Linked DNA regions of Leucothrix mucor DSM 2157. The protein of the gene in region 2 interacts with the protein of the main gene of each other region in a pairwise test. Links are inferred from orthologs where the notes say so. Each region holds a gene or a part of one and is shown on either strand. Other genes may lie near its edges.

What was found.
Region 1: the proteins of secA (region 2) and LEUMU_RS0107970 interact in binary tests that used the Escherichia coli proteins (3 or more experiments, as listed by UniProt). The link is inferred for Leucothrix mucor DSM 2157 from one-to-one orthologs.
Region 3: the proteins of secA (region 2) and secG interact in binary tests that used the Escherichia coli proteins (3 or more experiments, as listed by UniProt). The link is inferred for Leucothrix mucor DSM 2157 from one-to-one orthologs.
Region 4: the proteins of secA (region 2) and ybgC interact in binary tests that used the Escherichia coli proteins (3 or more experiments, as listed by UniProt). The link is inferred for Leucothrix mucor DSM 2157 from one-to-one orthologs.

What each region holds. Positions count from the first base shown.
Region 1 is NZ_ATTE01000001.1:1,776,566-1,783,796, reverse strand. What follows is about bases 1,762-4,643. They hold LEUMU_RS0107970 (maltoporin), read left to right. Parts: upstream 1,762-2,548; coding sequence 2,549-3,739; downstream 3,740-4,643. Other genes in these bases: LEUMU_RS0107965 (ABC transporter ATP-binding protein), read left to right, coding at 3,745-4,643; LEUMU_RS25145 (alpha-amylase family glycosyl hydrolase), read left to right, coding at 1,762-2,418. Outside these bases: LEUMU_RS0107980 (LacI family DNA-binding transcriptional regulator), read left to right, coding at 1-682; more of LEUMU_RS25145, read left to right, coding at 766-1,761; more of LEUMU_RS0107965, read left to right, coding at 4,644-4,854; maltose/maltodextrin ABC transporter substrate-binding protein MalE, read left to right, coding at 4,902-6,110; maltose ABC transporter permease MalF, read left to right, coding at 6,177-7,231.
Region 2 is NZ_ATTE01000001.1:534,703-542,277, forward strand. What follows is about bases 1,716-4,941. They hold secA (preprotein translocase subunit SecA), read left to right. Parts: upstream 1,716-2,056; coding sequence 2,057-4,741; downstream 4,742-4,941. Other genes in these bases: LEUMU_RS24295 (M23 family metallopeptidase), read left to right, coding at 1,716-1,786; argJ (bifunctional glutamate N-acetyltransferase/amino-acid acetyltransferase ArgJ), read left to right, coding at 4,767-4,941. Outside these bases: lpxC (UDP-3-O-acyl-N-acetylglucosamine deacetylase), read left to right, coding at 1-415; LEUMU_RS0102345 (DciA family protein), read right to left, coding at 420-833; more of LEUMU_RS24295, read left to right, coding at 935-1,715; more of argJ, read left to right, coding at 4,942-5,975; LEUMU_RS0102365 (polysaccharide deacetylase family protein), read left to right, coding at 5,975-6,802; LEUMU_RS0102370 (Nudix family hydrolase), read left to right, coding at 6,803-7,575. UniProt on the Escherichia coli protein: Required for protein export, interacts with the SecYEG preprotein conducting channel.
Region 3 is NZ_ATTE01000001.1:706,593-713,823, forward strand. Bases 2,293-5,174 are described here. They hold secG (preprotein translocase subunit SecG), read left to right. Parts: upstream 2,293-3,472; coding sequence 3,473-3,877; downstream 3,878-5,174. Other genes in these bases: tpiA (triose-phosphate isomerase), read left to right, coding at 2,703-3,452; LEUMU_RS24395 (peptidoglycan-binding domain-containing protein), read left to right, coding at 4,322-5,174. Outside these bases: LEUMU_RS24390 (lipase family protein), read right to left, coding at 1-703; LEUMU_RS0103060 (molybdopterin molybdotransferase MoeA), read left to right, coding at 815-2,089; more of LEUMU_RS24395, read left to right, coding at 5,175-5,713; tRNA guanosine(34) transglycosylase Tgt, read right to left, coding at 5,797-6,912. UniProt on the Escherichia coli protein: Subunit of the protein translocation channel SecYEG. Overexpression of some hybrid proteins has been thought to jam the protein secretion apparatus resulting in cell death; while this may be true it also results in FtsH-mediated degradation of SecY.
Region 4 is NZ_ATTE01000001.1:153,186-160,409, forward strand. Bases 1,831-4,705 are described here. They hold ybgC (tol-pal system-associated acyl-CoA thioesterase), read left to right. Parts: upstream 1,831-2,982; coding sequence 2,983-3,429; downstream 3,430-4,705. Other genes in these bases: ruvA (Holliday junction branch migration protein RuvA), read left to right, coding at 1,831-1,917; ruvB (Holliday junction branch migration DNA helicase RuvB), read left to right, coding at 1,917-2,927; tolQ (protein TolQ), read left to right, coding at 3,466-4,140; tolR (protein TolR), read left to right, coding at 4,143-4,571; tolA (cell envelope integrity protein TolA), read left to right, coding at 4,568-4,705. In the rest of the region: type IV-A pilus assembly ATPase PilB, read right to left, coding at 1-492; crossover junction endodeoxyribonuclease RuvC, read left to right, coding at 765-1,271; more of ruvA, read left to right, coding at 1,312-1,830; more of tolA, read left to right, coding at 4,706-6,061; Tol-Pal system beta propeller repeat protein TolB, read left to right, coding at 6,065-7,224.

The DNA.
Region 1 (7,231 bases), 1.2 Mb from region 2 along the record:
TATTATACAAAGCTGCTTTATCACTGATGATCTAGTAAAACGTGTATTAGGTCAGGGTTCACGGGCAATCATGGTTGATGGACAGGTCGATGGTCTTGCCTGCGTCACTATCAGTGATAAAACATCCGCTAACAATGCTGCCCAACACCTGTTGGACCAAGGCCATCGGAAATTTGCGATTTTATCTTTTCAGCTAAATGCTAAAGAACGTGACAAACTCTTCTCTCTAGAAACACTCAACCAATCCAGACACCACGTCGCAATACAGCGACTTGAAGGTTATCTAAGCGCTTTTAAAGCGGCTGAAATTCCACAGAAGCAGATTACTATCAAAGAATGCCCCGAGAACAGTGGAGACGCAGGCTACCAAGTAGGCCTTGAAATTCTCACTAAGAAAAATCGGCCTACCGCAATACTTTGCATGAGTGATCGTCTGGCTATTGGTCTCATGAAAGCGGCGCATAAGCTTGGCATTAAAATCCCGGATGACCTTTCAATTATCGGCTTTGATGATATCGAAGCAGCTGCCTCCTGCACACCGCCACTGACTACTATTGAACAACTAGGATATGAGAAAGGTCAGCTTGCTGCAGAATTAGCAATAAGTGACGAACCGCCGGAAAGCATCGAGCTGCCAGCCAAACTTGTCATTCGTCAATCTACTAAATCTCCTAGAAGTTAATTCTTTTGAAAATTACTTGATCGATAAAGTTATTGCTGTTAAATTTTATCTTAATCGATAAAGTAACACTTACAGGAGGGGAAATGACTTTACAAAGTACAACTACGGAAAGTAGCTGGTGGCGTGGTGCTGTTATTTATCAGATCTACCCAAGAAGCTTTGCAGATAGTAACCATGATGGCATTGGAGATATCAATGGCATCATCGACAAGCTTGATTACATATCAGAGCTTGGTGTTGACGGGATATGGTTATCACCATTCTTTACCTCTCCTATGAAAGACTTTGGTTACGACATCTCAAATTATCGCGATGTTGATCCAATGTTTGGTTCTTTGTCAGACTTCGATAGCCTGATCAAAAAAGCACACTCTCTGAACCTCAAAGTTATGATTGACCAGGTGATTAGTCACACTTCTGACCAGCACCCTTGGTTTGGCGAGTCACGTAAAGATAATAGTAATGACAAAGCAGACTGGTACGTCTGGGCAGAGCCACAATCAGACGGTACGCCACCTAATAACTGGCTGTCAGTATTTGGCGGATCAGCATGGTCATGGGAGCCAGCACGTAAACAGTTCTATTTACACAACTTCCTGGATAGTCAGCCCGATCTAAACTTTCACAATCCTGTCGTGGTAAATCAAGTGCTTGATGATATGCGCTTTTGGCTGGAGCGTGGCGTTGATGGCTTCCGCCTGGATACCGCAAACTTCTACTTCCACGATGACGAGTTACGTAACAATCCACCGCGCCCTAAAGATGTTGCAGCAGGTGGTGATATGTCAAATGATGTGAATCTCTACAGCATGCAGTCGCATGTCTATGACAAATCACGACCGGAAAATATTGAGTTTTTAAAGAAACTACGCTCGCTAATGAATGAGTACCCAAACCGCACTACGGTCGGCGAAATCGGTGATGATAACTCACTTAAGTTAATGGCTGAGTACACTTCTGGCGGCGACAAGCTCCATATGGCCTACACCTTTGATTTGCTCGCTCATGACTCTGGTGCGGAGTACATTGAATCCGTTGTTGACTCCGTTGAGTCCATGATTGGTGATGGTTGGCCGTGTTGGGCAATGAGCAATCATGACGTTATGCGGGTCGCTACGCGCTGGGCCGAAGGCGATCATCAGCAAGACCTTGTACGGCTACTGCACGCCATACTATTCAGCCTAAGAGGCAGCGTTTGCCTTTATCAAGGTGAGGAGCTTGGTCTACCGGAAGCGGACGTCCCCTTTGAAAAATTACAAGACCCTTATGGCATCACTTTTTGGCCGGAGTTCAAAGGGCGCGATGGCTGCAGAACCCCTATGCCATGGAACTCAACGGATAATCACGCAGGCTTTTCACAGGAAATACCCTGGCTCCCTGTTCCATCAGAGCACATGGACTTAACCGTTGCACATCAGCAACAAGACTTAGGCTCAACGCTGAACCACTGCAAAGCATTACTGGCTTGGCGACAGCAAAATCGGACATTAGTACAAGGTGACATCAAAAGGCTCGAGGCCCCGGAAGGTGTATTAGCATTTCATCGGTTTATGGACGAACACAGAGTTACCTTGGTCTTTAATTTAAGTAATCAGACAAAGCTTATTGGGGAAGAATTACTCCAGCAATGGGGAGTAAAAGATCACTCATCAAGTTTGGCAGTTCTCGCTTTTGATGGCGCTTGGTTGGAAAGCGATGGAGACAATAATTGGGCTAACTTTTCTCAGTTAACTTAAACGATACAGTATTTTTTATGATTATTAACTTAAACGATACAGTTGATAATCGATAGTATAGGCATGCAACATCTGTTCATGTCTTCAATGTAAAACCCCAGTATTCATATTGGGTGAGGAGGAGAAATAAATGACTTTATTATTACGCCGTATCGGCATACTGCTAGCGGTTAGCACTGCAGTTAGCACCGTACACGCCGCAGACGATAATCTTGAGTTCCATGGATACTTACGCTCAGGCATTGGCTCAAATAGCGAAGGTGGTGATCAAGCTTGTTTTAAGCTTGATGGCGCTGCTGCTAAATACCGCCTGGGTAACGAGTGCGAAACTTATGGTGAGCTTTCTTTCGGTAAAAAAGTCTGGAAAAACGATGATGGAGCCTATTTTAATGTCAGCACACGCCTCGCTTTTTCTGTAGACCAAGCGCAAGACTGGGAGGAAGCAGACCCAGCCTTTCGTGAAGCCTATGTCGAAGCTGGCAACCTTTTTGGTGGTGTTCTTGAGGGTGCAAATTTCTGGGTTGGTAAACGTTTCTACAACCGTCAGGATGCTCATATCAATGACTTCTACTTCTGGGATAATTCTGGCCCGGGGGCTGGAGTTGAAAATATAGATGTCGGCGTGGGTAAGCTCTCTTATGCCATGCGTCGAAACACTTCAGACGATGACCGTGCAGTGACCAGTCATGATTTCAAACTCAGTGGTATCAAAACTAACAAAAACGGCTCTTTGGACGTAGGCGTTAACCTATTACGATCCGATGAAAGTCAGGATGATTTCGAAGGAACAAATGGCAAGCAGTTCCACTTGATGCACACACAAAGCAATGTACTAGGAGGATTTAACAAGCTAGCAGTTCAATATGGGGATGGCTCAGGAGTGGGCTTAAATCCATATCCTAATGATAGTGCAGACAGCGACGACAAAGTGCTGCGTGTCACCGAGCAAATGGTTTGGCAGAAAGGTGAAAAGTTCTCAGGTATGGCAGAAGCGGTTTACCAAAAAGTAGAAGATGGCGATACCTGGATGTCTGTCGGCTTGCGTCCAACTTTACATATTAACAAGCACTTCGGGGTGGGCTTGGAGTTAGGTCATGATCGCGTTAAAGATAAAGATGGTGAAGTGCGCTCTTTGAACAAGATCACCCTGGCACCATACCTTTCGCCTACTGCAAACTTTTGGTCCAGACCTCAACTTCGAGCTTTTGTCACCTATGCTGATTGGGATGATGCGGCACAAGCTAAAGGGGTTGCCAACGGTGTCTTCGGGACCGATACCCATGGCATGAGTTATGGTTTTCAATTGGAATCTTGGTGGTAAAAATAATGGCCCAAGTCACTTTACGAAACGTTTGTAAATCATTCGGCGACATAGAAACCATTCACAATGTTGATCTTGACATTGAAAAAGGTGATCTCTGTGTTTTTGTCGGACCTTCAGGCTGTGGTAAATCAACAATTCTGCGTTTGATAGCAGGTCTTGAGGAAATTACCAGTGGCGATCTAAGCATGGGAGGTCGGCGAGTCAATGACTTACCACCCGCTGAGCGAAGCATCTCGATGGTCTTTCAATCGTACGCACTCTACCCTCACATGAACGTCTTTCGCAACATGGCGTTTGGTCTGAAGATTGCAAAAAAGCAAACTGCTGAAATCAATGAAAAGGTGAACTGGGCTTCAAATATTCTGGGGTTGAATTCTTACTTAGATGCCAAACCAAAGTCACTCTCTGGTGGTCAACGCCAGAGAGTGGCAATTGGCCGGGCGATTGTACGCAATCCGGATTTATTTTTGTTTGATGAACCACTTTCTAACCTCGACGCAGCGCTACGCGTACAGACTCGGATGGAAATAGCCCAGCTTCACCGCAAGCTAGGTTCAACCATGGTCTATGTTACACATGATCAGGTGGAGGCAATGACGTTGGCAACACGCATGGTAGTGTTGCGTGCTGGTCGTATAGAGCAAGTAGGCAAACCGATGGATTTATTCCGACGCCCTTGCAACAAGTTTGTCGCAGGATTCATAGGCTCTCCTAAGATGAACTTCTTAGCTGTAACATTAATGAGTGCCAGCGGAACGGAGGCGGTGGTACGCGATCAGGATGGAACCATTCACCATGTTTCGGTCGATGCATCCCAGCTTTCATTGGGGATAAAAATTACTTTAGGTGTGCGCCCTGAACGTTTGGATTTGGTTGAAGCAGCTGACGACAACACCATTAAAGGAACCGTTCTGATGGTTGAACGTCTCGGTGACCAAACACTCATTCATATAGAAACCAGCTCATCAATTGATCACTGCATTGCACGCTTACCTGCAGAGTGCAAAGTTGAGCTTGGCGATACCGTATACCTCAAGGCTAAAAGCCACCATTACCACTTATTTGATAGTGACGAACAGGCTTGTCATCGCTTGCTGGCAGACGAAACCTAAGCTGATACAAACCGTTCAACTCATAATAATCATTGGAGGAAATCAATATGATTAAACTTAAGAAAATAGCAACAGCCATCGCACTTTGTTCAGTCGTGTCAGCTTCAAGCACGTCTTATGCTTTCGATGAAGGAAAACTCCTTATCTGGGTAAACGGAGATAAAGGTTACAATGGTATTCAGGCAGTGGGAGACGCATTTACCAAAGAAACCGGCATCGAAGTAAAAGTGGAGCATCCTGAAGATGTCACCGCAAAATTTCAGCAAGCTGCCAGTGCAGGTAAAGGCCCGGATATATTTATCTTTGCACATGATCGAATCGGTGAATGGAACGGAAGTGGCTTGCTAGCGAGCATCAATCCTAGCAAAGAAATTAAAGCGTCCATCAACCAAAAAGGCTGGGATGCCTTCACTATTGGTGACAAGGTATTCGGCTACCCAATCTCTTTTGAAGCGGTAGGTTTGATTTACAACAAAGACTTAGTAGAGACACCACCAAAGACCTTTGCTGAAGTACGTGAGCTTGATAAACAGCTCATGAAAGATGGCAAAAAAGCGATCCTTTGGGACTATAACAACACCTACTTCACATGGGGAATGCTAGCGGCGGAAGGTGGCTATGTTTTTAAGAAATCTCACAGTGGTTATGATACCAGTGATATAGGTGTGAATAGTGAAGGCGCTATTAGTGGAGCGACAGAGTTATCTCAGTTAATTAAAGATGGTGTCATGCCTAAAAGCGCTAACTACGCGGATATGGAAGCCGGTGTAAATCAGGGAAAAGTTGCCATGATGATCAATGGTCCATGGGCTTGGTCTAATCTGAAGAAGAGCGGTATTAACTTCGGTGTTGCGCCTATACCGGCCGTCAAAGAGCAGCTTGGTAAACCATTCATTGGTGTTCTTGGAGCGATGCTGAATCGTGCAAGTCCTAACAAAGAGCTCGCTGTTGAATTCTTAGAAAACTCCCTACTCACAGTCGATGGACTAACCACTGTTGATAATGACGTTGCCTTGGGTACGCCAGCCAATAAAGCATTCTTTGAAAAGCTCTCCAGCAATGAAAATATCGTCGCAACCATGAGGAATGTAGAGCTCGGTGAACCAATGCCCAATATTCCTGAAATGGGTAAGTTCTGGTCCTCAATGGAATCCGCTCTGCAAAACCTGACACAGGGCCGCCAAAGCGCCAAAGAGGCGATGGATCAAGCCGCCAAACGTATTGGTACTTCCGCTGAAAAAACTGCGAAGAAGTAACTACTTAACCCCTACTTTGTGGCAGGTGCTTCTTGCCTGCCACGCTTTTTAGGAGCAATACTCTAAATGAGCAGCGTCCATCCCTTCCCTACACAACACCACGTGCCGTTCAGCAAACACCTTTTAAAGTGGTCTGCTCTACTCATTAGCAGTTTAATATTGCTATACATCGTATCGATCATATACCTGACAGGCTATACCGTACTGGCGTTTATAACGCTGGTAGTATGCTGCCTGACGCTATTTATCTATATCCATAAACCAATGACTGCCTATCGGTATTTATGGCCAGGATTAATAGGCATAGCTGTGTTTGTTATTTACCCGCTGATACATACCATCAATATGGGACTGACGAACTTCAGCTCTAGCAATCTTTTAGAGTATGAGCGCGCAAAACAGTATTTTTTAGACGAAACTTATACCTCCGGCGATAAGCAACTCGCGTTTACACTGCACAAGCACCGTGATGGCTACCAACTGAAGCTAAGTAATGAAGATAAAGTCTATACCTCGACTCCTATTGATTTAGGCGAGGCTCAGCACATTACATTGAGTGAAGCAGATGAAAATTCGTCGCATACTCTGGGTGATGCTATCCCGATGGGACAAGTCATCAAACTGCGTGAATCGATTAAAAAGCTCAATTTAGCCCTGCCCAATGGTCAGCAACTTGGCATGCAAGGTTTACGTCGTTTCGCCCTAAGCAGTCCGCTGTACAAAGTCTCTGAAGGCGAGACACTGATAAACATGCAAACCAACACCATCATTACACCTAATTTTGATACTGGTTTTTTTGAAGATGAGAACAAACAACAATTAACACCCGGTTTTAAAGTCTCAATCGGCTTAGGTAACTATTTTCGGATATTTGGCAGTGCTGACTTTCAAAAGCCCTTCTTAAAGATCTTTCTGTGGACCGTCGTGTTTTCCGCGTTGACCGTATTATTCACACTGGTAATTGGGGTATTACTTGCTGTGCTGCTTAACTGGGAAGCCCTTCGGTTTCGTACACTCTACCGCACACTATTATTCCTGCCTTATGCTGTGCCCGGATTCATCTCAATTCTGGTTTTCAAAGGACTCTTCAATGAGAACTTTGGGGAAATAAACCTCATTTT
Region 2 (7,575 bases):
GTCTACACAACAAACGCTGGCACTCGATTTATCCAAGTCTTCCTATAGCCGTGAAATCAGCCGCGCGAGAACCTTTGGCTTTATGCGTGATGTTGAAATGCTGCGCTCTAAGAACATGGGCTTGGGGGGCAGTCTTGGAAATGCGGTCGTATTAGACGAATATCGAGTGCTAAATAAAGACGGCTTGCGCTACCAAGATGAGTTTGTGAAACACAAAATGTTAGATGCTATTGGTGACTTGTATACTTTAGGTCATAGCATTATTGGTGCTTATCACGGCTATAAATCAGGTCACGCAATCAACAATCTATTATTGCATGCGTTAATTGCTCAACCAGATGCTTGGGAGCTGACAACGCTTGAAGCTGAGGAAGAATCCTCGGTGAGTTATGCCGGTGAATTAGGCTACGCTTAATTGACTAACGGGCTTGTGGCGTTGCAATGCGCTGCAAGCTTGCCTTAAGATCTTCATCATCCAACCCCTCCGCCATGCTCATCAGTATGGACGACACTTCCTTAGATAACTCCTTACGCGGCTTTGGCACAACCACTGGCGTCATTTGCGGGGGCACTAGCTTAATCTTTACTTCCTTAAACTGGCTCAAAAACGTGTGATTGATGTGCTTCAACACTTCTTTTTGTTGATAACGCAGTTGATTGGCGAGAATAGAGCTTTCAACCACTACAGTCACAATTTGCTGACGCGCCACCACATATAACTTGAACTGTTTCGGATCAATTCTCAAATATTGCTGCACGCACTGTGACAGCCGATCAAAGTTTTTGATGCTTTCGTATAGGTAGGTGTTTGGGAGGTGGTTAGCTTGCTTCATGCTAACGAGTGTAACCGATTTCGGGTTGGTAGCGCTATGTGCTGTAGTCAGGGTTTAAGGTGATATTTCAATTTCATAATTCCAAAAGTAAGCGTCTGGTTATGCTCGACGTTAACGTGTGGTGGCACTTTTTATTGCCAGTCTGCTGTATGGCGCTGTTGATTGTTACTTTGTCCGTCGTTATGGAAAATAGCTCACTGACATCGAATGATCGCTTCGCGCAAAGCGTATCCAAAGGTGGTGCTAGCTCTGACTTATCAAAGGTACGGAAAAGATTGGCCTACCTTGAGGGCGAGACTGCGCGACTGGAAGCGTTTGCTGAGCGCATGATTCAGTTGGCGAAACTGGATAAAACAGTCTTTTCATTTAACAAGCCACCGGCTAGAGGTGGTTTAGCGCTAAGCGCGGGTAGTGGCCGAAATCCGATTTCGGAGTTGTCCGACCTGAATCAAGAGGTTCAGGCGTTGGAAGTTCACCTGCTGCATCAAAGTCATCAATTGGAGCGCATGCAGTTAGTGCTTAAATCCAGAGTGCTCAATGAGTCCGGTCACTTTGCACAATGGCCCGTTCAAAAAGGTTATGTATCCTCACGGTTTGGGCGGCGCAAAGACCCGTTTAGTGGGCTTAGCCGATATCACGGCGGCCTAGACATTGCTGCACCGAAAGGCACGCCTGTCATGAGTATTGCAGCCGGTAAAGTGGTATTTAGTGGGCGAAAAGGTGGCTACGGGCGAGTGGTTGAATTGGAGCATGCTGATGGCGTCATGAGTCGCTATGCACATTTGAATGCTTCAGACGTTAAGCTTGGTCAGCAAGTGGCTCGTGGCGATATCATTGCCAAAGTGGGAAGTACCGGCCGCTCTACCGGGCCTCACTTGCACCTTGAAGTGATCAAAGATAATCGCCGGATTAATCCGGAGCTTTTTCTGACCGGTCGGTCATTCCTGTATTAATTAAAAACAATAAACGTCTACAGGTTGCGTTAAGCGTGAATTTATCCGACGAACTGTACTATAATCTGCGGGGATTATTCAGTGCGGGTAGCTGGGGCCAGGGCGCACAACAAATATTAGCAGCCTTGCATTCCATAGGGATGACCCCACATCTACTTACTTAAAGCACTATTCATTATTAAGTTGTTCATATCCTGGGCATGAACGTCTTTAGCTCGCTTGCGTGCAGGAACAGATAATACCGGTATCACCGGGGAGAAAATAAATATCATGATAGGATCAGTTGCCAGAAAGCTCTTCGGTAGTCGCAACGATAGATTGGTCAAGGGTTACGCCAAGCTCGTTAGTCAGGTAAATGCGCTCGAGGAGCGTTTCAGCAAGCTGAGCGATGCAGAATTACAAAATAAGACGGTTGAGTTTCGTGAGCGCCTAGCTAAAGGCGACGCACTGGATTCATTGATTCCGGAAGCGTTTGCCACAGTGCGTGAAGCGGGTAAGCGCGTAATGGGTATGCGCCATTACGATGTACAGCTAATCGGAGGTATGGTGCTGAATGATGGCCGTATCGCGGAAATGCGCACGGGTGAAGGTAAAACACTGGTAGCAACACTAACGGTTTACCTGAATGCCTTACCAGGTGAGGGTGTTCACGTTATTACTGTGAATGACTACCTAGCGAGTCGTGATGCTGAGTGGATGTCGAAACTATATGGTTTCTTAGGCATGACCACCGGTATTATTGTTAGCGGTTTGGATCAGTCTGAGCGCCAAGCGGCTTATGCTTGTGATATCACTTACGGTACTAATAACGAGTTCGGCTTCGATTATTTACGCGACAATATGGCGTTCAATAAAGAAGAGCGCGTTCAACGTCCGCTAAGCTATGCGGTAGTGGATGAGGTTGACTCAATCCTTATCGATGAAGCGCGTACTCCACTGATCATTTCCGGACCCTCCAGTGAGTCGGCGAACCTTTACGGTGCCATTGATAAAGTTGTTCCTAATCTAGTGCCACAGGCTCCGGATGATGAAGAAGGACCTGGTGATTACTTAGTTGATGAGAAGTCGAAGCAAGTATTCCTGACGGATGCGGGTAATGAGCGTGCTGAAGAGCTATTACGTGAAGCAGGCGTTTTGCCAGAAGATGAAGGTCTGTTCGACAGCGCTAGCATCTCGGTACTACACCATCTGAATGCGGGTTTGCGTGCACATACGCTGTTCCAGTTAAACGTTGACTACATTATCAGCAATGGCGAAATCGTTATTGTCGATGAGTTCACTGGCCGTACCATGCCGGGGCGTCGTTGGTCAGAAGGTCTGCATCAAGCAATCGAAGCGAAAGAAGGCGTTGAGATCAAGCCTGAAAACCAGACGATGGCATCGATTACTTTCCAGAATTACTTCCGTTTGTACAAGAAGCTGTCAGGTATGACCGGTACAGCGGACACAGAAGCCTTCGAATTACAACAGATTTACGGCCTTGAAGTGGTAGTTATTCCAACCAACAAGCCAACAGCTCGTAAAGATGAAAACGATCTGGTCTACATGTCGCAAGAAGAAAAATACAATGCGATTGTAGAAGAAATCCATGATGCTCAGAAGCGCCAGCAACCAGTGTTAGTGGGTACGGCGTCTATCGATAGCTCTGAAGTGTTGGCTGCTTTATTGACTAAAGCCGGTATCCCTCACGAAGTATTGAATGCGAAGCAGCATGAGCGCGAAGCACATATCATTGAAAATGCGGGTCTGCCTGGCGCGGTAACCATCGCAACCAATATGGCTGGTCGTGGTACAGATATCGTGCTGGGTGGCTCGTTAGAAGCTGAGCTTAAATTAGTTGGTGATGATCCGGCAGCGATTGCAGCAGCGAAAGCAGATTGGCAGAAGCGCCATGACACGGTCGTTGCAGCCGGTGGTTTGCACATTATCGGTACTGAGCGCCATGAATCGCGTCGTGTAGATAATCAGTTACGTGGTCGTGCTGGTCGTCAGGGTGATCCGGGTTCCTCACGTTTCTTCTTGTCTCTGGAAGATAGCTTGATGCGTATCTTTGCCTCTGAGCGCGTGAAAAGCATTATGCAGCGCTTGGGTATGGAAAAAGGTCAGGCGATTGAAGCTAAGATTGTTTCCAAGTCGATCGAGAACGCACAGCGTAAAGTTGAAGGGCACAACTTCGATATTCGTAAAAACCTGCTGGAATACGATGATGTTGCCAATGACCAACGTAAAGTGGTTTATCAGCAGCGTTCTGAGTTGCTGGAAGGTGAAGATGTTCAGGAGTCTATTGAGTCTATTCGCTTTGATGTGCTTGATTCGGTTATTAGCCGTTTCGTTCCACCTCAAAGCTTGGATGAGCAATGGGATATTCCGGGTCTGACTGCAACGCTGAAAGAAGAGTTCGATCTGGATTTAGAAATTCAGACATGGTTGGATAAAGATGATTCACTGCATGAAGAGCCACTACGTGAACGCATTCAGGAAGCAGCTGAGAAGGTTCTGAAGCAGAAAGAAGACCTGATTGGCAGTGAAAACATGCGCAAGCTAGAACGTGATGTCATGCTGCACGTATTGGATGAAGAGTGGAAGGAGCATTTGGCAGCGATGGATTATCTACGTCAGAGTGTTGGCCTACGTGGCTATGCTCAAAAAAATCCAAAGCAGGAATACAAGCGCGAAGCCTTCGAAATGTTCCAAGATTTGCTGGATCGTATCAAGCTGAAAGTCATCGGCTTTTTGATGAAAATTCAGATTACACAAGATGCAGGTCAGCAAGTTGCACCACCTGAGCCAGAAGCAGCGCCAATGGAATATTCCCATGCAGAAGCGTCTAGCGCTTTAGGCGGCCCTGAGTCAGAAAGTGATGTGGATTTGAGCGGCTCTAAAGTCGGTCGTAACGATCCTTGCCCATGTGGTTCTGGTAAGAAATTTAAACAATGTCATGGACGCCTGAAATAAGCGATCATCAAAAAGGATTTTAAATATGGCTGTTAACTATACACCGGTTAGCGATGTGCTACCGATCGCGGGCATTCGTTTGGCAACTCAGCAAGCGGGCATTCGTTATAAAAATCGTGAAGATTTGTTAGTCATGGAGATTGCCGAAGGCAGCTCTGTGGCAGGCGTATTTACACAAAATCTTTTTTGCGCAGCGCCAGTGCTGCTTTGCCGCGAGTTTTTGGCAAAGCAAACGCCGCGTTATGTGGTCGTAAACTCCGGTAATGCCAATGCAGGTACTGGCCAGCAGGGCTTAGATAATGCACGTAAAGTGTGTGCAGGCTTGGCAGAAATCACTGGTGTGAATGTTGAGCAAGTATTGCCATTCTCTACCGGCGTTATTGGTCAGCAATTACCAGTACAGCCGTTTTTGGATACTTTCCCTAAGGCGCTAGCTGCTTTGGACGAGAAGAGCTGGTTTGCAGCGGCGAAAGCCATTATGACCACGGATACTCTGCCGAAAGCGATCAGCAAGCAGCTAACCATTGATGGCAAGCTAGTGACGCTGACGGGTATTGCCAAGGGTGCAGGCATGATCGAGCCTAATATGGCGACCATGCTGTCTTACATTGCAACCGACGCTAAGGTTGAGCAATCTTTGCTGCAATCCATGTTGAAGCAATCCGTTGGCCTGTCATTTAACTCAATTACCGTTGATGGTGATACGTCTACCAATGACGCGTTATTGCTGATGGCAACCGGTCACTCTGGTGCAGTGGTTAATGAAGCCAATATGGGCGAACTTCAGCAAGCGTTGAATGATGTGTGTCAGTTTCTGGCTCAGGCGATTATCCGCGATGCAGAGGGCGCAACTAAGTTTGTAACTCTGCAGGTTGAATCGGCTCCTGACATGGAAACGGCGCGAGCCATTGCCTTTACTGTAGCTCGCTCGCCGTTAGTGAAGACTGCATTGTTTGCGAGTGACCCGAACTGGGGTCGTATTGTTGCGGCGATTGGTCGTAGCCCAATTAAGCGCTTAGCCGTTGAGAAACTGTCTTTATGGTTGGGCGACACTCAGTTATTGGAAGGCGGTCAGCCAGTGGATAGCTATACAGAAGCCAAAGGTCAGATCGAAATGGATAAAGAAGAAATCACCATCCGCATCGTACTGAATGATGGTGATGCATCAACTGCGGTTTGGACTTCGGATTTGTCTCATGATTATGTGACGATTAATGCGGAGTACCGTAGCTAATGGGGCGTTCAGTAGTAGGATTAATGATTTCGGGATTGTTGATGATGTTGGTATCAGTATCATCTGCACAGGCTGCCGCACCAAATTGTGCGGAAGTGCGTGCCAAGTACCAATGCCCAATGGAAAAGAAAAAGGTCACGCTAAGCTTTGATGATGGCGTGGCGGATGTCACGCCTAAAGTACTGGATGTGTTGAAGCGCGAGAATATCCAAGGGACTTTCTTTGTGCTTGGAAATAAGGTGGATTGCCGTTTATACACCAATGACTGCAAGACCAATCCTGATAGTGCTCAGTGCCAGTCTTTTCAGTTATGTCAGCAGCGTAGGCAAACTCTGGGACGTATCAAAAGCGAAGGCCATATGATTGGTTCGCACAGCTACCAGCATGACCGTCACTCCACAATACCACTGGCAAAGGCTGAGTCTTATATCAAGCGCTCACGTGAAGTGTTAGCGCCATTTTTCACCACGGAGCCTGCGATCTTTCGTCTGCCGCATGGTGATGGTTGGTTCAACCAAAAAGATAAGCCTGAGGTAATGGCTGCGCTTAAAGAGAATGGCTTTGAGCATATCGGCTGGGAAATGACGGCTTACGATTGGAATAAAGATTACCAGAAAGGCGACAAGATTCTGGATAACGTAATGACTCAAATGTGCGGTGGAAAAGGGCGCCAAGGCGTGATTTTATTCCACGATGGCGACTTTGAAAACGAGCATGTTGGCCGTACGTTTACCGCTGATAATCTTGCACGTTGGATTCCTAGCATGCGTTGCGCTGCGGACTTCGTTCCGTTGACACACTTCAAAAAGACGCTGCAGGTAAAATAAGTGGACGACAATCTGGAGATTAAGCCGATCGAGGTGGTTGCGGCGGTGATTCGCGATGCCGACGGAAAAATTCTGATTGCCAAGCGCAGCTCTGATAAGCATCAGGGCGATAAATGGGAGTTTCCAGGGGGCAAGGTTGAACAGGGCGAATCCCGCCGTTCAGCGCTATCTCGTGAACTCAATGAAGAGTTGGGGATCGAGATTGGTCGTAGCTCTCGCCTGATTAGCATTTATCATGAGTACGTGGATAAATCCATTTATCTGGATGTGTACGAAGTGACGCAATGGTTTGGTGAGGCAAGCGGGAAAGAGGGGCAACCGATTGAATGGGTGTCGCCGGATAATCTTAAGCTGTTTGAGTTTCCGGAAGCAAATGCGCCAATTATCGAAGCGGTCAGTTTGCCAAAGCTAATTAAGGTGCTAAAGCCCCAAGCCGATTTTGATGCATTCAAGCTGCAAGTTATTAATAGCTTGAAAACGGGCTATCGTTTATTGATGTACTCGCCAGCGAGTGAAGCGACTCACAAAGAGTCTGAACATCTGAGTTGGCTGCTGGATACAGTCGCTGAACATTCTGCGGAAGTGCTTTTGCAATCTCCGCCAGCCTTGGTTCGTTCTGACTACAATCTTCATTTTAGTGCTAAAGAGTTACTTCATCTAACTGAGAAGCCAGTGGCAAAACGAGTGTCTGCAAGCTGTCACAGCCCTGGTGAGTTATTTAAGGCGCAGCGTTTAGGTTTGGATTTTGTCATAATTGAGCCGGTATTAACGCG
Region 3 (7,231 bases), 170 kb from region 2 along the record:
GACCGGTATGTCGGTAACCCAACCAAGCCGGTGGAACGCGCGTAACGATATCGTTATTGTTAACCCAGCGAATATGATCCACTTTAACGAAGTTAATGTAGCGCTTGTTGCCAACTCTTGGGCTGCCAAAGGTATAGATTTGTGCAGGGTTAGACTTTATATGTGACAACATGCAGCGTCCGGCACAAATGGTGGCCATCGCTCCGCCGAGTGAGTGTCCGGTAAACCAAAGTGTTTTGTCATTACTCAGTAAGCTGCCTTCCAGCACAGGCCAGATGTCGTCTACCTCACGCTTAAATCCACGATGAACACGTCCGATAGTTTCAGCGACAGCCGTTGCGGCATCTAAATCTGCACGCAAATCATTCCACTCAGAAGGCTCGGTTCCACGACAGGCGATAACATGGTCATACTCATTAATAAAGGAGTAGGCCTGAGAGCCATCAAAGTCGTAATACAAGACCGTATGGAAATTGAGTTGTTCAGCGGCTTTTCTGACTTCATCTTCAGGCAGGTAGGCAATCATCGATAGCTCAGCAAAGAGTAGCGAGCGGGCTAAAGGCTTCAGGCTGGTGATCGATGCGGTGTTTTTAGAGCGGATTAACAGATCATCAACTGTCTGCATCCCTTTTTTTACCGCTGGCGCGACATCCGTTAAAGTGGCTTTGCTCATTGTTATCTGAATGGATACTATAAAAGTCATAAGTCTACAGTATCCGGTATTTTTTAGACTAATTTTTCAGTTCGAACGCGTGCATGTAATAGTTAGCTACTCAGGTGTTCATTAGTAAGTAATTTATTTAAAGAGGCAAGTATGGCTGTGGTCAGTTGTGATGATCCAAAGTTTGGAGCGAGACTAATTCCGGTTGATGAGGCTTTGCAGCGTCTAAGCGAACAAGTTAAGTCAGTTACCGAAGCTGAGTGGGTGAGTGTCTCAGATAGTCTACTTAGAGTATTAGCTGAGCCTGTATTCTCAACAATTAACGTGCCACCACTTGCCAATAGCTCCATGGATGGTTACGCACTTCGGGCTGCAGATTTAATTACTGAGCCGACTAAGTCGTTTAGAGTCAGTCAGCGTATTCCTGCGGGTAGTGTGGGGGAATATTTGGAAGTTCGAACCGTTGCGAGGATTTTTACTGGTGCACCGCTGCCGGATGGTGCGGATGCGGTGGTGATGCAGGAGGTCTGTACGGTCCATGAAGTAGATTCGGAGGTGTCCATTACTATCAGCGGTACCGTCAAAGTCGGTGAGAATGTACGCGATGCTGGCGAAGATATTCGAGAGAACGATGAAATCTTGAGTGTTGGGCATCGCCTTGCTCCGCAAGATTTGGGTTTATTAGCATCTGTTGGTGTTACTAAAGTAAAAGTTTTTAAGAAGTTACGGGTTGCTGTGTTCTTCACTGGCGATGAACTTCGTGAGCCGGGCGAGCCTTTAGGAGTAGGTCAGATTTATAACTCTAATCGCTTTACCTTGGTTGCTATGTTGCAGCGGATGGGTTGTGAGGTAATTAATTTAGGAATTGTGACCGATACATTAGAAGGTACTATCGAGGCATTATCGCAGGCGGCATCGCAAGCTGACTTGGTAATGACTAGCGGTGGCGTATCAGTTGGTGAGGAAGATCATGTTAAAGCGGCCGTTGAATCGCTCGGCCAGTTGGACCTTTGGAGCATTAGCATTAAACCAGGGAAGCCATTAGCATTTGGCCAGATTAATTCTGCAGGACGCAGCGTACCTTTTCTGGGAATGCCAGGAAATCCGGTTTCGGTGTTTGCAACGACATGTATTTTGGGTCGCCCGTTTATTCAGGCAATGCAAGGCATGCCATTTAAGTGCATTCAGGGCTTTAAAGTGCCAGCAGCATTCGATTTGAACTACACCGTAAGGCGTCAGGAATACCTTCGTGTAAGGCTTCAACATGATGATGTGGGTGGTTTAGCACTGCAATCTTTCCCAAATCAAAGTTCAGGAGTACTGACTTCAGCAAGTTGGGGTGACGGGTTTGCGATTGCGCGGGAAGGGTCAGCGGTAAAAAAAGGGGATATATTAGAATATTTGCCGTTTAGCTTTTTCGATCTTTAATAAGTTGATCAAGAGAAAGGAGGCTTAAGGTGTAAAAATATGAAAATAGTCCTGAGTAATTGGCAGGGCTTTTTTTGTGGGGTGTAGAAACAGGTGAGATTCTATTTATTACAGACATGAAAAAGGGAGTCCGAAGACTCCCTAAATCATTGAATAAGTGGCGCACTGGGAGAGATTCGAACTCCCGACCCTCTGGTTCGTAGCCAGATACTCTATCCAACTGAGCTACCAGTGCGTGCTTTCAAGGCGGCGAATAATGAAGGTTTTGAAAGATCATGTCAACAACTAATTTTCAAAAACTTTATTAATCATTTCAAGGAACATTGCAATGGCGGAGAAGGAGGGATTCGAACCCTCGATACGGGATAAACCATATACTCCCTTAGCAGGGGAGCGCCTTCAGCCACTCGGCCACTTCTCCAACTGCAAGATTTCTTGAAGGGCCGTAGAATACTCACAAACTTTATTTTCGTAAAGTCTTTTTTTAATTTTTTTTGATTATTTTAAAAAAACAGTTTTTGAGCGAATTCAGCTGGAAATATTTGATTTATCGTGTCAGTCAGTTTAACCTTCCGCGATTGTGTTAAACGTGGCACTTCAACAGGAGCAGCTAATGCGTAAGACATTGATTGCAGGTAATTGGAAGTTGAATGGCTCTGGTGAGAGTATCACTGAGTTACTTAAAGGTATTGTTGCTGGTTTGCCGGAAACAGAGTCTTTATCCGTTGCAGTATGTCCTCCTTATATATACATACCGATGGTTGCTGATATTTTAAGTGATCAACGCGTTATGGTTGGCTCACAAAATGTAGCTGCCCATGCAAAGGGAGCATATACCGGAGAGATCAGTGCCAGTATGTTGAGTGAATTCGGTTGCCAGTATGGCTTAGTCGGTCACTCGGAGCGTCGTAGTCTATATAATGAGGCGGATGCCGATGTTGCGGTCAAGTTTAAAGTGCTAAGCGACTCGGGTATTATTCCGGTGCTATGTGTTGGTGAAACACTAGAAGAGCGTGATCAGGGTGTGACCGAGTCCGTAGTGTCTCGTCAGATTCAGGCAGTAATTGATCAGCACGGTATTGCTGCGTTTGCAGCGGCCGTGATTGCGTATGAGCCGGTTTGGGCAATTGGTACCGGAAGAACGGCTACGCCAGAGCAGGCACAAGATGTGCATGCGGCTATTAGAGCGCTGCTGGCGACATACGATAAGGCAATCGCGGATACTGTTCAGATTGTTTACGGTGGTAGTATGAATCCCGGTAATGCCGCTGAACTGCTGGCAATGTCGGATATTGATGGCGGCCTGATTGGTGGCGCATCATTGAATGCAGATGACTTCCTGGCGATTTGCCGGGCGGCTTAACTTAGAAAAACTTAATTATTATGCTCTATAACATTTTATTGATCGTGCAGTTAGTTGTCTCCCTTGGAATTATTGGCTTGGTGCTAATGCAGCACGGTAAAGGAGCTGATGCTGGTGCCGCATTTGGCGGAGGCGGCGGAGGTGGCGCTTCCGGGTCTGTATTCGGTTCTCAAGGTTCGGGTAATTTCCTGAGTCGTTCAACAGCTATCTTAGCGACTGTGTTCTTTGTTAACTCTTTGTTACTGGCTTGGTTGGTTGCTCATCCAGAAGGTGGTACTCAAAGTGTTGTAGAATCTGTCGTAACAAGTACTAGTCAAGCACCAGAAAAAGCAGTACCATCTGCGCCTTCTGATGTACCGGTGCCAGCGGCGGCCTCAACGCCAGCAGAAACAGCTTCGGATGTTCCTGTCGCACCAAAAGAGTAAGTTTTTATCAGTGCCGATGTGGTGGAATTGGTAGACACGCCATCTTGAGGGGGTGGTGGCCCTAGGCTGTGCCGGTTCGAGTCCGGCCATCGGCACCAAGTATTATGCAAACCGTTAGTCACACTAATGAGTGTTGTAACAAGAGGCCTGATTTTTATCAGGCCTTTTTTGTATGTTATTCAGGCTGGGTTTTGCTGAATTCTATATCCTCTGCTCCACGACATAATCCTAATAATAGTGTGTACCTCAGAGGGGCCGGTATCGCAATGTTAAGAAGGTTGCCCATTTGTCGGGGATGGATTATGCTTTGTCGGCAATCTATAAAGGGGTGTCGTAGTCGCCTGACTATGAATACAGAAAATAATCACAGGGACCGTCGAGTTCCATTTAAGTGCCCAACTCAGTCACTACATATTAAATGGTAGTATATTTTAGGAGTTCCAAATGCTGAACAAGAGTTATGCCTCAGCGGCTATTCTATCTTTATTAATCCCAATGTCTTACGCAGCTGAGGCAGACCGTGTCGATGCAACTGATACTTTACCTGATGCTAAGCCTGGCGAATGTTATTCAAAGGTTATCGTACCGGCTGTTTTCGAAACAGTATCTGAAGAAGTGCTGGTAAAGCCTGAGACTAATACTGTTGAAATTGTTCCTGCAGTGTTCGATGTTCAAGAAAAAGAAGTACTGGTTAAAGAGGCGTTCACTCGCTTGAAAGCAGTACCTGCAAAATACCGTACTGAAACGGAAGAAGTTGAAGTTTCTCCAGCACGTTCTGAGTGGGTTACCCGTTTAGATCGTCGTGGTATTCCTGCGAGCCCTGCATTATTGGCAGCGGCTGTGACTAATGGTGTTGACCTTGAGTCTGCTAAGCCTAGTCAGTGTTTCAGCGAGTACTATGTTCCTGCTAAGTTTGAAACAACTGAAAAAGAAGTGCTGGTTAAGGAAGAAGCAGAGCAGATCAATATCGCTGATGCTCAGTACGAGCAGACAGAAGAGACTGTAATGGTTAAGGCATCCAGCAAGGATAAAGTCCTGGTGGAAGCTGAGTACGAAGTAATCGAAGAGCAGGTAATGGTAGAGCCAGCTAAGGCCGTTTGGAAAAAAGGAACTGGCCCAATTACTCGTATTGATAACGCAACAGGCGATATCATGTGTCTGGTTCAGATCCCTGCTGTTTATAAGACCATTAAGAAGACTGTCTTGAAGGCGCCTTCAACAGTTGAAGAAGTTGAAGTACCTGCAGAGTCTATCGTTGTACCCGTTAGCCGTTTGGTTAGTGATTCAGCGGCAGATCGTGAAAAACTACCAGCAGAATTCAGTACAGTTAAAGTAACGACTAAAGTTGCTGATGCTGCGTTTATCTGGAGAGATTCCGAAGTATCTGGTGAAGGTACTGCGACGGGTAACAGAATTTGCTTGAAAGAAATTCCAGCAGAGTTCACAACAATTAAGAAGCAAGTGATCGAAGAGCCTGCAACAATTGTTGAAGAGAAAGTACCTGCTGAGTACAAGACTGTTAAAGTTAAGAATGTTTCTGCAGAAGCTGAAGAGCGTCGCACAATCGTTCCAGCGGTTTATAACACCATCGAAAAGCGTGTTAAGAAATCTAGCGAGCGTTTGGAGTGGCAGCGTGTGTTGTGTGAAACAAACATGACTCGTGATACTAACAAGCAAATTCAGCAAGTGCTGAAAGATGCGGGTTACTATAATGGTCCTATCGATGGCAGCATCGGTCGCGGAACATTGCTATCTGTAGAGCGTTACCAGAAAGACAACAATCTTCCAACAGGTGGTCTGACTATTCAGATGCTTGAGAAGATGGGTATCATGTAACACGTCATGTGTTCTTGATATAAAAAAGGCCACTCAGAGATGAGTGGCCTTTTTGTTTGTGTAAATCAATCAGCTTTTCGTACTTAGTGTTCCAAAGGGTCGCCTTTTTCACGAAGCGCATAAAACTCGCTGCGGAATTCTTCAAAGCGGTCCTCATCTAATGATTTGCGAATGCCTTGCATCAGTTCCTGATAGTAGTGCAGGTTGTGGATGGTATTCAGTTGCGCACCTAAAATCTCTTTGCATTTATCCAGATGGCGTAAGTATGAGCGTGAGAAATTCTGACAGGTATAGCAGTTACAGTCTGGATCAATCGGCGCGGTTGATAGCTTGTGCTTTTCGTTGCGGACTTTCAGGGTGCCAAAGCGTGTAAATAGGAAGCCGTTACGTGCATTACGGGTTGGGATAACGCAGTCAAACATATCAACGCCACGTAATACGGATTCAATAATGTCTTCAGGCTTACCAACGCCCATTAAGTAGCGTGGTTTGTCAGTAGGAAGTAATGGTGTTGTTGCTTCCAGTACGGCATTGCGCTCGTCCATTGGCTCACCCACCGATAAGCCACCAATTGCATAGCCATCAAAGCCTATTTCTTTAAGGCCTTCCGCAGAGGTTTGGCGTAGTTCGCCATACATGCCGCCTTGTACGATACCAAAGAGTGCTGACTCATTGCCTGCGTGAGCGATTTTGCTGCGGGCTGCCCAACGTAGTGATAATGACATGGATTGCTCTGCTTCGTCGAAGGTAGCAGGGTAGGGTGTACACTCATCAAAGATCATTACAATGTCTGATCCGAGGTCTCGCTGGATCTGCATTGAGTACTCAGGGGTGAGTAACACCTTGTCGCCATTAACCGGTGAGCGAAAGTGAGCGCCTTCCTCGGTGATCTTGCGCATCTTTGCCAGTGAGAAGACTTGGAATCCACCGGAGTCGGTCAGGATAGGCTTATCCCACTGCATAAAGTCATGGAGGTCGCCGTGCGCACGAATGATTTCAGTGCCGGGTCGTGACATTAAGTGAAAGGTGTTGCCAAGAATAATCTCGGCGCCAGTGTCTTTAACTTGTGCCGGTGTCATGGCTTTTACCGTGCCATAAGTGCCAACTGGCATAAAGGCGGGGGTTTCTACAGTGCCGCGTGGAAATGTCAGGCGGCCGCGACGACTTTGCTTATCAGTTTTAAGCAAGTTGAACTTCAAATGAGACATGAAAAATTCTGTGAGTACTAAATGAGTAATGCATGTTACAGGTATTTCCTTAAAATTCAAAAAGCTATATAGGTTGCGGCGAGGGTGGTAAAAGTTTTGAAGACTTTTTTTAAAAATCCGCTTGACGGAAATAATTAAGGCACGTATTATTCGCGCTTCTTCGGGGTTACAGCGATATGTTGACACTCTGAAGGGACTTGGAAAACGGGGTATAGCGCAGTCTGGTAGCGCGCCTGCTTTGGGTGCAGGATGTCGGGAGTTCGAATCTCTCTACCCCGACCACGTTTTTTTCGAGCATGCGTCCGTAGCT
Region 4 (7,224 bases), 380 kb from region 2 along the record:
CTGACTATGTGCTTGCGAGGTGATCGCCATGCCCGACGTCATGGCATCGCCAGAGTCAGAGCCGTAAATAATTTTTTGTAATTTAGAGTATTCAACCAACACTGGCTCAGGAACCAGTTTGGTGGTGACTTTGATATCACCGAGCTCAAAACTGTAATGCGGATCTGCCACCGCAATAATCAGTGCGCTACCAATCGTGAATAACGGTATCGCCTGCAGTTTGCGCATCATATCTTCAGGAATAAGCTCCTTCATCTGGATACTGATATTAATCGCATCCAGGTCGACAAGGCTCATACCAAACTGATTACTACACGCGATGGCCATATCCATTGGGTCAACCAGCTGGCGCTCCAGCAAGTGACTAACAATGGGTTTTTTACGATCAGACGCGTCGCGCATCGCCTTAATAGCGGCGTCACGCTTCAGTTTGCCATCGCTGACAAACGTCTGAAGTATTGTCGGTAGTGTAATTTCAGTGCTTACAGACATGATTTTATAAGGTCATTTTATAGTTATTTTTTAAGACTCTCAGCAGACATGCTACGACGATTTATTGAATGCACAAAGGCTCGTCGGACAGTCGGTTGTGTGTTGATTGATCATCTTGTAAGTGGTCATTATGCTAATTGCCAAGGATACGTAAACTGAACGGAGCGTAATCGGATCCATCAGAATTAGCAGTGGCGACGTAAAATAACGGTCTTCTCTCAGCTATGTTATGATCTCGAAAACAGCATAAAACAGAGATCTAAACTATAATAATGAGCACGATACGCATCATCGGGATTGACCCCGGTTCACGCATTACCGGCATTGGGGTGATTGATAGCGATGGCCGACACAGCAAGCACGTCTACAGCACGTGTGTGCGCATGGGGAAGCAGACGTTTCCTGAACGGCTGGGGATGATTTACCAAGCTATTACTGAAGTGATTCAATGCTACCAGCCTCAACAAATGTCGATTGAGGATGTGTTCTTATCCAACAACCCTTCCTCTGCACTTAAACTCGGTCAGGCACGTGGCGCGGCAATCTGCGCTGGCGTGGTTAATGGCTTGGTAGTGCATGAATATAGCGCTCGCGAAGTGAAGCAATCAGTCGTTGGGCGGGGTAATGCAGATAAAGAACAGGTACAGCATATGGTTAAAATCCTACTAAACCTATCTGGGCGATTACAAATTGATACTTCCGATGCCTTGGCAGTTGCCATCAGTCATGCGCACATCGGTCCTTACAAAAGCAAGATTGCACAGGCTGCCATAAAATGATACCTATGCAGTTTACAATCAAAAATAACGAGATACCTGCATGATTGGAATGCTCCGCGGTAAGTTGATTTATCGGCAAGCGCCGGATTTAATGGTTGATGTGCATGGTGTTGGCTATGAGGTGCAAGCCTCAATGACGACATTTTATGATCTGCCGGAATTGAATCAGGAAGTCACGCTGCACACGCATTTTATCGTGCGCGAAGACGCCCAAATTTTGTATGCATTCAGTTCGGTAGTAGAACGTGAATTGTTCCGCACTCTATTAAAAGTCAACGGTGTTGGCCCTAAGATGGCTTTGGCAATTGTTTCCGGTATGACCGTAAATGAATTTGCTGAGCGAGTGCGCGCTGGTGATGTGGCTGGTCTGACGCGCTTACCGGGCGTTGGCAAGAAAACAGCAGAACGCCTGATTATCGAAATGCGTGACCGTTTACCAAAAGCCGATGCGAATGCAGCTGCAGACTCTAAACCAATGACCGAGCGCTTGCCGTTACCGGTTGATTTGGAAGAAGAGGCAGAGAATGCTTTATTGGCGCTCGGTTATAAACCCACAGAAGCGAGCCGAATGATTAGTCGTCAAGCGGGGCAGGGCTTGAGTGTCGAAGTAATGATTCGTAATGCCTTGAAGGATTCCTTGTCGTGATGGATGACGATCGCGTCATATCGCCGGTTGCCGGACTGGATGAGCTAATAACGGAAGAAAAAATCCGTCCGCAGCGCCTATCTGACTACATTGGTCAGCCAGTCGTGCGTGAGCAAATGGAAATCTTTATTCCTGCGGCCAGAGCACGCGGTGAAGCGCTTGATCATGTACTGATTTTCGGTCCGCCAGGTTTAGGGAAAACAACCTTATCTCATATTATTGCCAACGAATTAGGTGCTAATTTACGCTCAACCTCCGGCCCTGTCTTGGAAAAAGCAGGTGATTTAGCGGCGTTGCTAACCAACCTTGAGCCGCATGATGTGCTGTTCGTTGATGAGATTCACCGTTTAAGTCCGGTGGTTGAAGAAATTCTCTATCCAGCCATGGAAGATTTTCAGTTGGATATCATGATTGGTGAGGGGCCAGCTGCACGTTCAATCAAACTGGACTTACCACCATTCACGTTGATCGGAGCGACTACGCGCGCTGGTCTGTTAACCTCGCCATTACGTGACCGGTTTGGTATTGTACAACGGCTGGAATTCTACAATGTGCCAGACCTTCAATACATCGTGTCACGCGCCGCAGGCATCTTGGGTGTGGATATTGATGAAGGTGGGGCTTATGAAGTGGCTCGGCGCGCGCGTGGAACACCGCGAATCGCCAATCGCTTGCTTAGGCGTGTGCGGGACTATGCCCAAGTTAAAGCGGATGGACGGATTACCGCAGAGATTGCCGATTTGGCGTTGAATATGTTAAACGTCGATCAGCAGGGCTTCGATCATATGGATCGGCGACTGCTATTGGCTGTGTTAGAAAAGTTTGAAGGTGGGCCGGTTGGTATTGATAATATTGCCGCTGCCATCGGAGAGGAGCGGGGAACTATTGAGGACGTTTTAGAGCCTTACCTCATCCAGCAGGGCTACTTAATGCGTACTCCACGTGGGCGAATGGCAACCCGGATGGCATGGGATCATTTTTCATTGGCTATGCCGGATAGTAAAGCGTAAACGAGTGTAAATCTGCTGTGTGATCCCCACTAAACGATGATAATCTGGAGATGTTGTGCCACAAACTAAGATAAATTCCGAACTATTTGTTCTGCCCGTCCGTGTTTATTATGAAGATACCGACGCCGGCGGCGTGGTTTATCACGCAAATTACCTGAATTTTTTTGAGCGTTGCCGTACCGAATGGTTGCGTCATTTAGGCTATGAGCAAGATGAGTTGCGGGTTGAGTCTCAAACCTTGTTTGTGGTGCGCTCGGTAAATGTAGAATATTTGAAGCCAGCGCTGTTTAACCAGCAACTTATGGTAACGGCTGAGGTCATAGATCTGGGCGGAAGTAGTGTGACAATGAAACAGAAAGTGTTGCATGGCCGCAGTTCCGGTGAGGTAGATTTACTCGCACAAGCTAGTGTCGGCTTGGTGTGTATTGATACGGACAAATTTAAACCAAAACGAATTCCTGATGTCATCAGGGAGTCTTTATTATCCACAGACGCTAACTAACATCAGCGCTCAAAAAATACCAAGGGGAAACTTTGAATGTCATTTGATCATTCAATTCTGTCATTAATTTTAGAAGCCAGCATCATCGTGCAAGTGGTGATGGGGCTATTGCTATTGGTCTCGCTGATCTCGTGGATGATTATCTTCGTAAAAACCAGTCAGATTAGTCGGGCGAGACGCGAGCAGGAGCGCTTTGAAAAGCGGTTCTGGAGCGGTATCTCACTGGATAAGCTGTATGACGATCTGTCTGCCAAGGCGGCCAAGAGCGGTTTAGAGTCGATGTTCTTTGGTGGCTACCACGAATATCAACGTGCGCATCGTGCTAACAGTGCCATGCCTCAGGTGGTTGGTGCGCAGCGTGCGATGCGAGTTGCTGAATCACGTGAGTTGGAAAAGTTAGAAAAGAATCTTTCATTTCTGGCAACGGTAGGCTCAACCAGCCCTTATGTAGGTCTGTTTGGAACGGTTTGGGGGATCATGAATTCCTTCTTATCCCTAGGTCAGATGCAGCAAGCATCATTAGCGGTTGTTGCTCCTGGTATTGCTGAAGCCTTGATTGCAACGGCAATGGGTTTGTTTGCGGCAATTCCTGCGGTAATCGCTTACAACCGCTTTAGTGATGGCGTTGATCGTGTTGCAGCTAACTATGAAAACTTCCGTGAAGAGTTCACGACCTTGCTTGAGCGCCATGGCAAGCAGGCTGGAGTCTAAGTATGTCTCGTCGTAGCCAGCGTGGTCGTCGCTCTATGGCCGATATGAATGTTGTCCCGTATATCGACGTTATGTTGGTATTGCTGGTGATATTTATGGTGACAGCTCCCATGATGCAAACGGGTGTTGAATTAAATCTGCCGAATGCAGAAACCACGCCTTTGGTGAATAACTCGGGAAATGCTGCACTGATTATTTCAGTCGATGCGTCTGGTCAATATTTTGTTGATGACAGTGACGGCATGAATCTTGAGGTGTTGACCGAGCGATTAGGCACAGAGCTGCAAAATCAGGCTAACCGTCCCGTTTATTTGCGTGCTGATCGTGAAGTGGCTTATGGCTTCCTGATGCAGGCGATGGCTGTGGCACAGCAAGCGGGTGCGAAGAATATCGGCCTGATGGCTGATCCGGACGCTTTAGAAAGCAAATGATGAATGCGTTGATCCGTCATCCTATTGCATTTTTTCTGGCCGTGCTGCTGCACGTGCTGGTCGCCTTGCTATTTGTGGTTAGTTTTGACTGGCACCAGATTGGCGCTAGCTCAAATGAAAAAACGCCGGTAAATGTGTTGTTTATTCAGCCTGAAAGTTTGCCCGCTGTCGTGGAGCCGGTTGAGCAGTCAACAGATGCCGAAACACCGGTTGAAGCTGCTGAGCAGGGGGTAACCGCGGAAGCTGAATCCAAGCAGCTTGCAGAAGAAGCTCAGGCTGCGGCGGAGCAAGCTGAAGCGGAGGCTCGCCAAGAGCAGGAGCAGGCAGAACAAGCGGCGGAGGTGCTTAGGCAAGAGCAGGCTGACAAAGCAGAAGCTGCTGAGCAGGAAGCCGCACAAGCACGTCAGGAGCAAGAACAAGCAGCGCAAGCCGCAGAGGCAAAGCGCCAAGAACAAATTGAAAAAGCAGCGGCAGCGAAGGCGCTCGTTGAGGCCAAGCAAAAAGCAGAGGCTGAGGCTGAACAGCAACGTTTAGCCGAACAACGTGCAGAAGCGGCGGCGGAAGCAAGGCGTCAGCAAGAGCTAGCGGCTGCCAAAGCACGTGCTGAGGCCATTAAAAAGCGCGAAGAGGAAGCAGCAGCCGCTAAATTAGCGCAAGAAAAAGCCGAAGCTGAACGTCAGGCTGAAGCCGCTCGTGCTAAACAACAGCGTGAAGAGCAGGCGAGAATTGCGGAGCAGAAAGCCGCTGAAGCGCGTCGTATTGCTGAGGAAGAGCGCAAGCAAGCGGAAGCAGAGCGTGCACGCCAGCAGCGGGCTGCCGAGCTTGAGCGTCAGCGCTTAGAAAAGGAAAAAGCAGATCAGGCATTGATCGCTAAGCGACGTGCTGAGTTTGAAGCTAAAAAAGCAGAAGAAGCTCGTCAGAAGCAAGAGGCTGAGCGTCGGGCGAAAGCAGAACAAGCTAGGCAGCTTGCTGAAAAGAAGCGCCAACAAGAGGAAGCTAAGCGAGCAGCCGAAGCGCGTAAAGCACAAGCATTAGCTGAAAAGCGTCGTCAAGAAGCTGAAGCGAAGCGGGCAGAGGCGGCATTGAAGCAGGCTGAAGCCAATCGTGTTGCTAAAGCCGAGGCTGAGCGAAAGCGGGTTGAAGCGGTTCAACGTCAGGCAGAAGAGCGTAGACGTGCTGAAGCGGCTGCAAGACAGCAACAAGAGCAAGCACAAGCTCAGGCGCGCCGGGTTGCAGCTAGCCAATGGGGCTCACAGATCGAGCAGCATGTTAAACGCAACTGGAATCCGCCACCTGGCTCTCGGGGCCAGCAGGCAAAAATTCGGGTAGAGATTAGCTATAGCGGCTTCGTGAAAGGGCGCATCCAGTTTATTCAATGCTCCGACCCGGGCTTTTGTGCTTCAATCGAAGATGCCTTCAGACGTGCGGAGCCTTTGCCGGCACCAAGCCGCAATGATCTGGATAGAACACTATTGATTACGATGGATTAACTTATGAAAATTAATAACCTGATTCGTAGCTTTGTTTTGCTGTTAACGCTAGCCTTCGCAGGTTCGGCATGGGCAGATTTAGAGTTGAGAATTTCAAAAACCAGCGATCGGGGAATCCCCATCGTAATTGCGCCGATGCCGGGTGGCGCGCATGCCATTATTGAGGCGGATTTAAACCGCAGCGGGCGGTTTCAGATTGTTAGCTCCAGTCGTGCCACGAATATGGCAACATTTGGAGCCGCTGTTGAGCCTGCGCGCTTAAAGATGTTGGGCGCGGCGTTTTTAGTCCGTGGTCGACGCACTGAGGCAGGTTTGGATATTGAGATTATCTCTACAGTGACTGGTCAACGAGACTCCAGTTATCGGATAGGTAATTTGGCTAATCAGCGTAGACTTGCGCACAAGGCTGCCGATAAGATATTTGAGTACCTAGTTAAATTGAAAGGTGCGTTTGATACGCGCTTGGTGTACGTCACGGTTGAAGGTCGAGCAGTTGAGCAGCGAGTTTATCGACTCTATGTGGCGGATGCCGATGGCTATAATCCGAAAGTCGTATTAACATCGCGCAAACCCGTGATGTCGCCAAGTTGGTCTTACGATGGCAGTCAAATTGCTTATGTGTCATTTGAGCGTGGGACGCCAGCAATCTATACACAAAATATTTTTACCGGTGAGAAGCGTATGGTCTCATCGCGGCGTGGTATTAACGGTGCTCCGTCTTGGTCGCCAAATGGTCAGCAACTTGCTTTGAGTTTATCTGTCGATGGTAACCCTGAGCTATACGTGCTGACCTTGGCTAATGGCGCTTTTAAGCGTTTGACCAATTCACGTGCAATTGATACTGAGCCAAATTGGACGCAGGACGGGCGTTCGATTATATTTACATCTGACCGTGGTGGTCGCCCTCAGCTGTATGAAATGCCAGCAACGGGTGGTTCACCAAAGCGGGTGACCTATGATGGTACTTACAATTCAGCGGCTGACGTGGTGGACAACAAAATTGCTTTTGTGCGTCGCGTTTCCGGTGCATTTCGTATAGCCATTATGGAAAGAGGACGGCAGGGAGCCAGTGTTGTGTCGGATGGGCGTTTTGACGAGTCGCCTTCTCTGGCACCAAATGGAACAATGGTAGTATATGCGACGCAAAACGGTGGTCGGGGAAC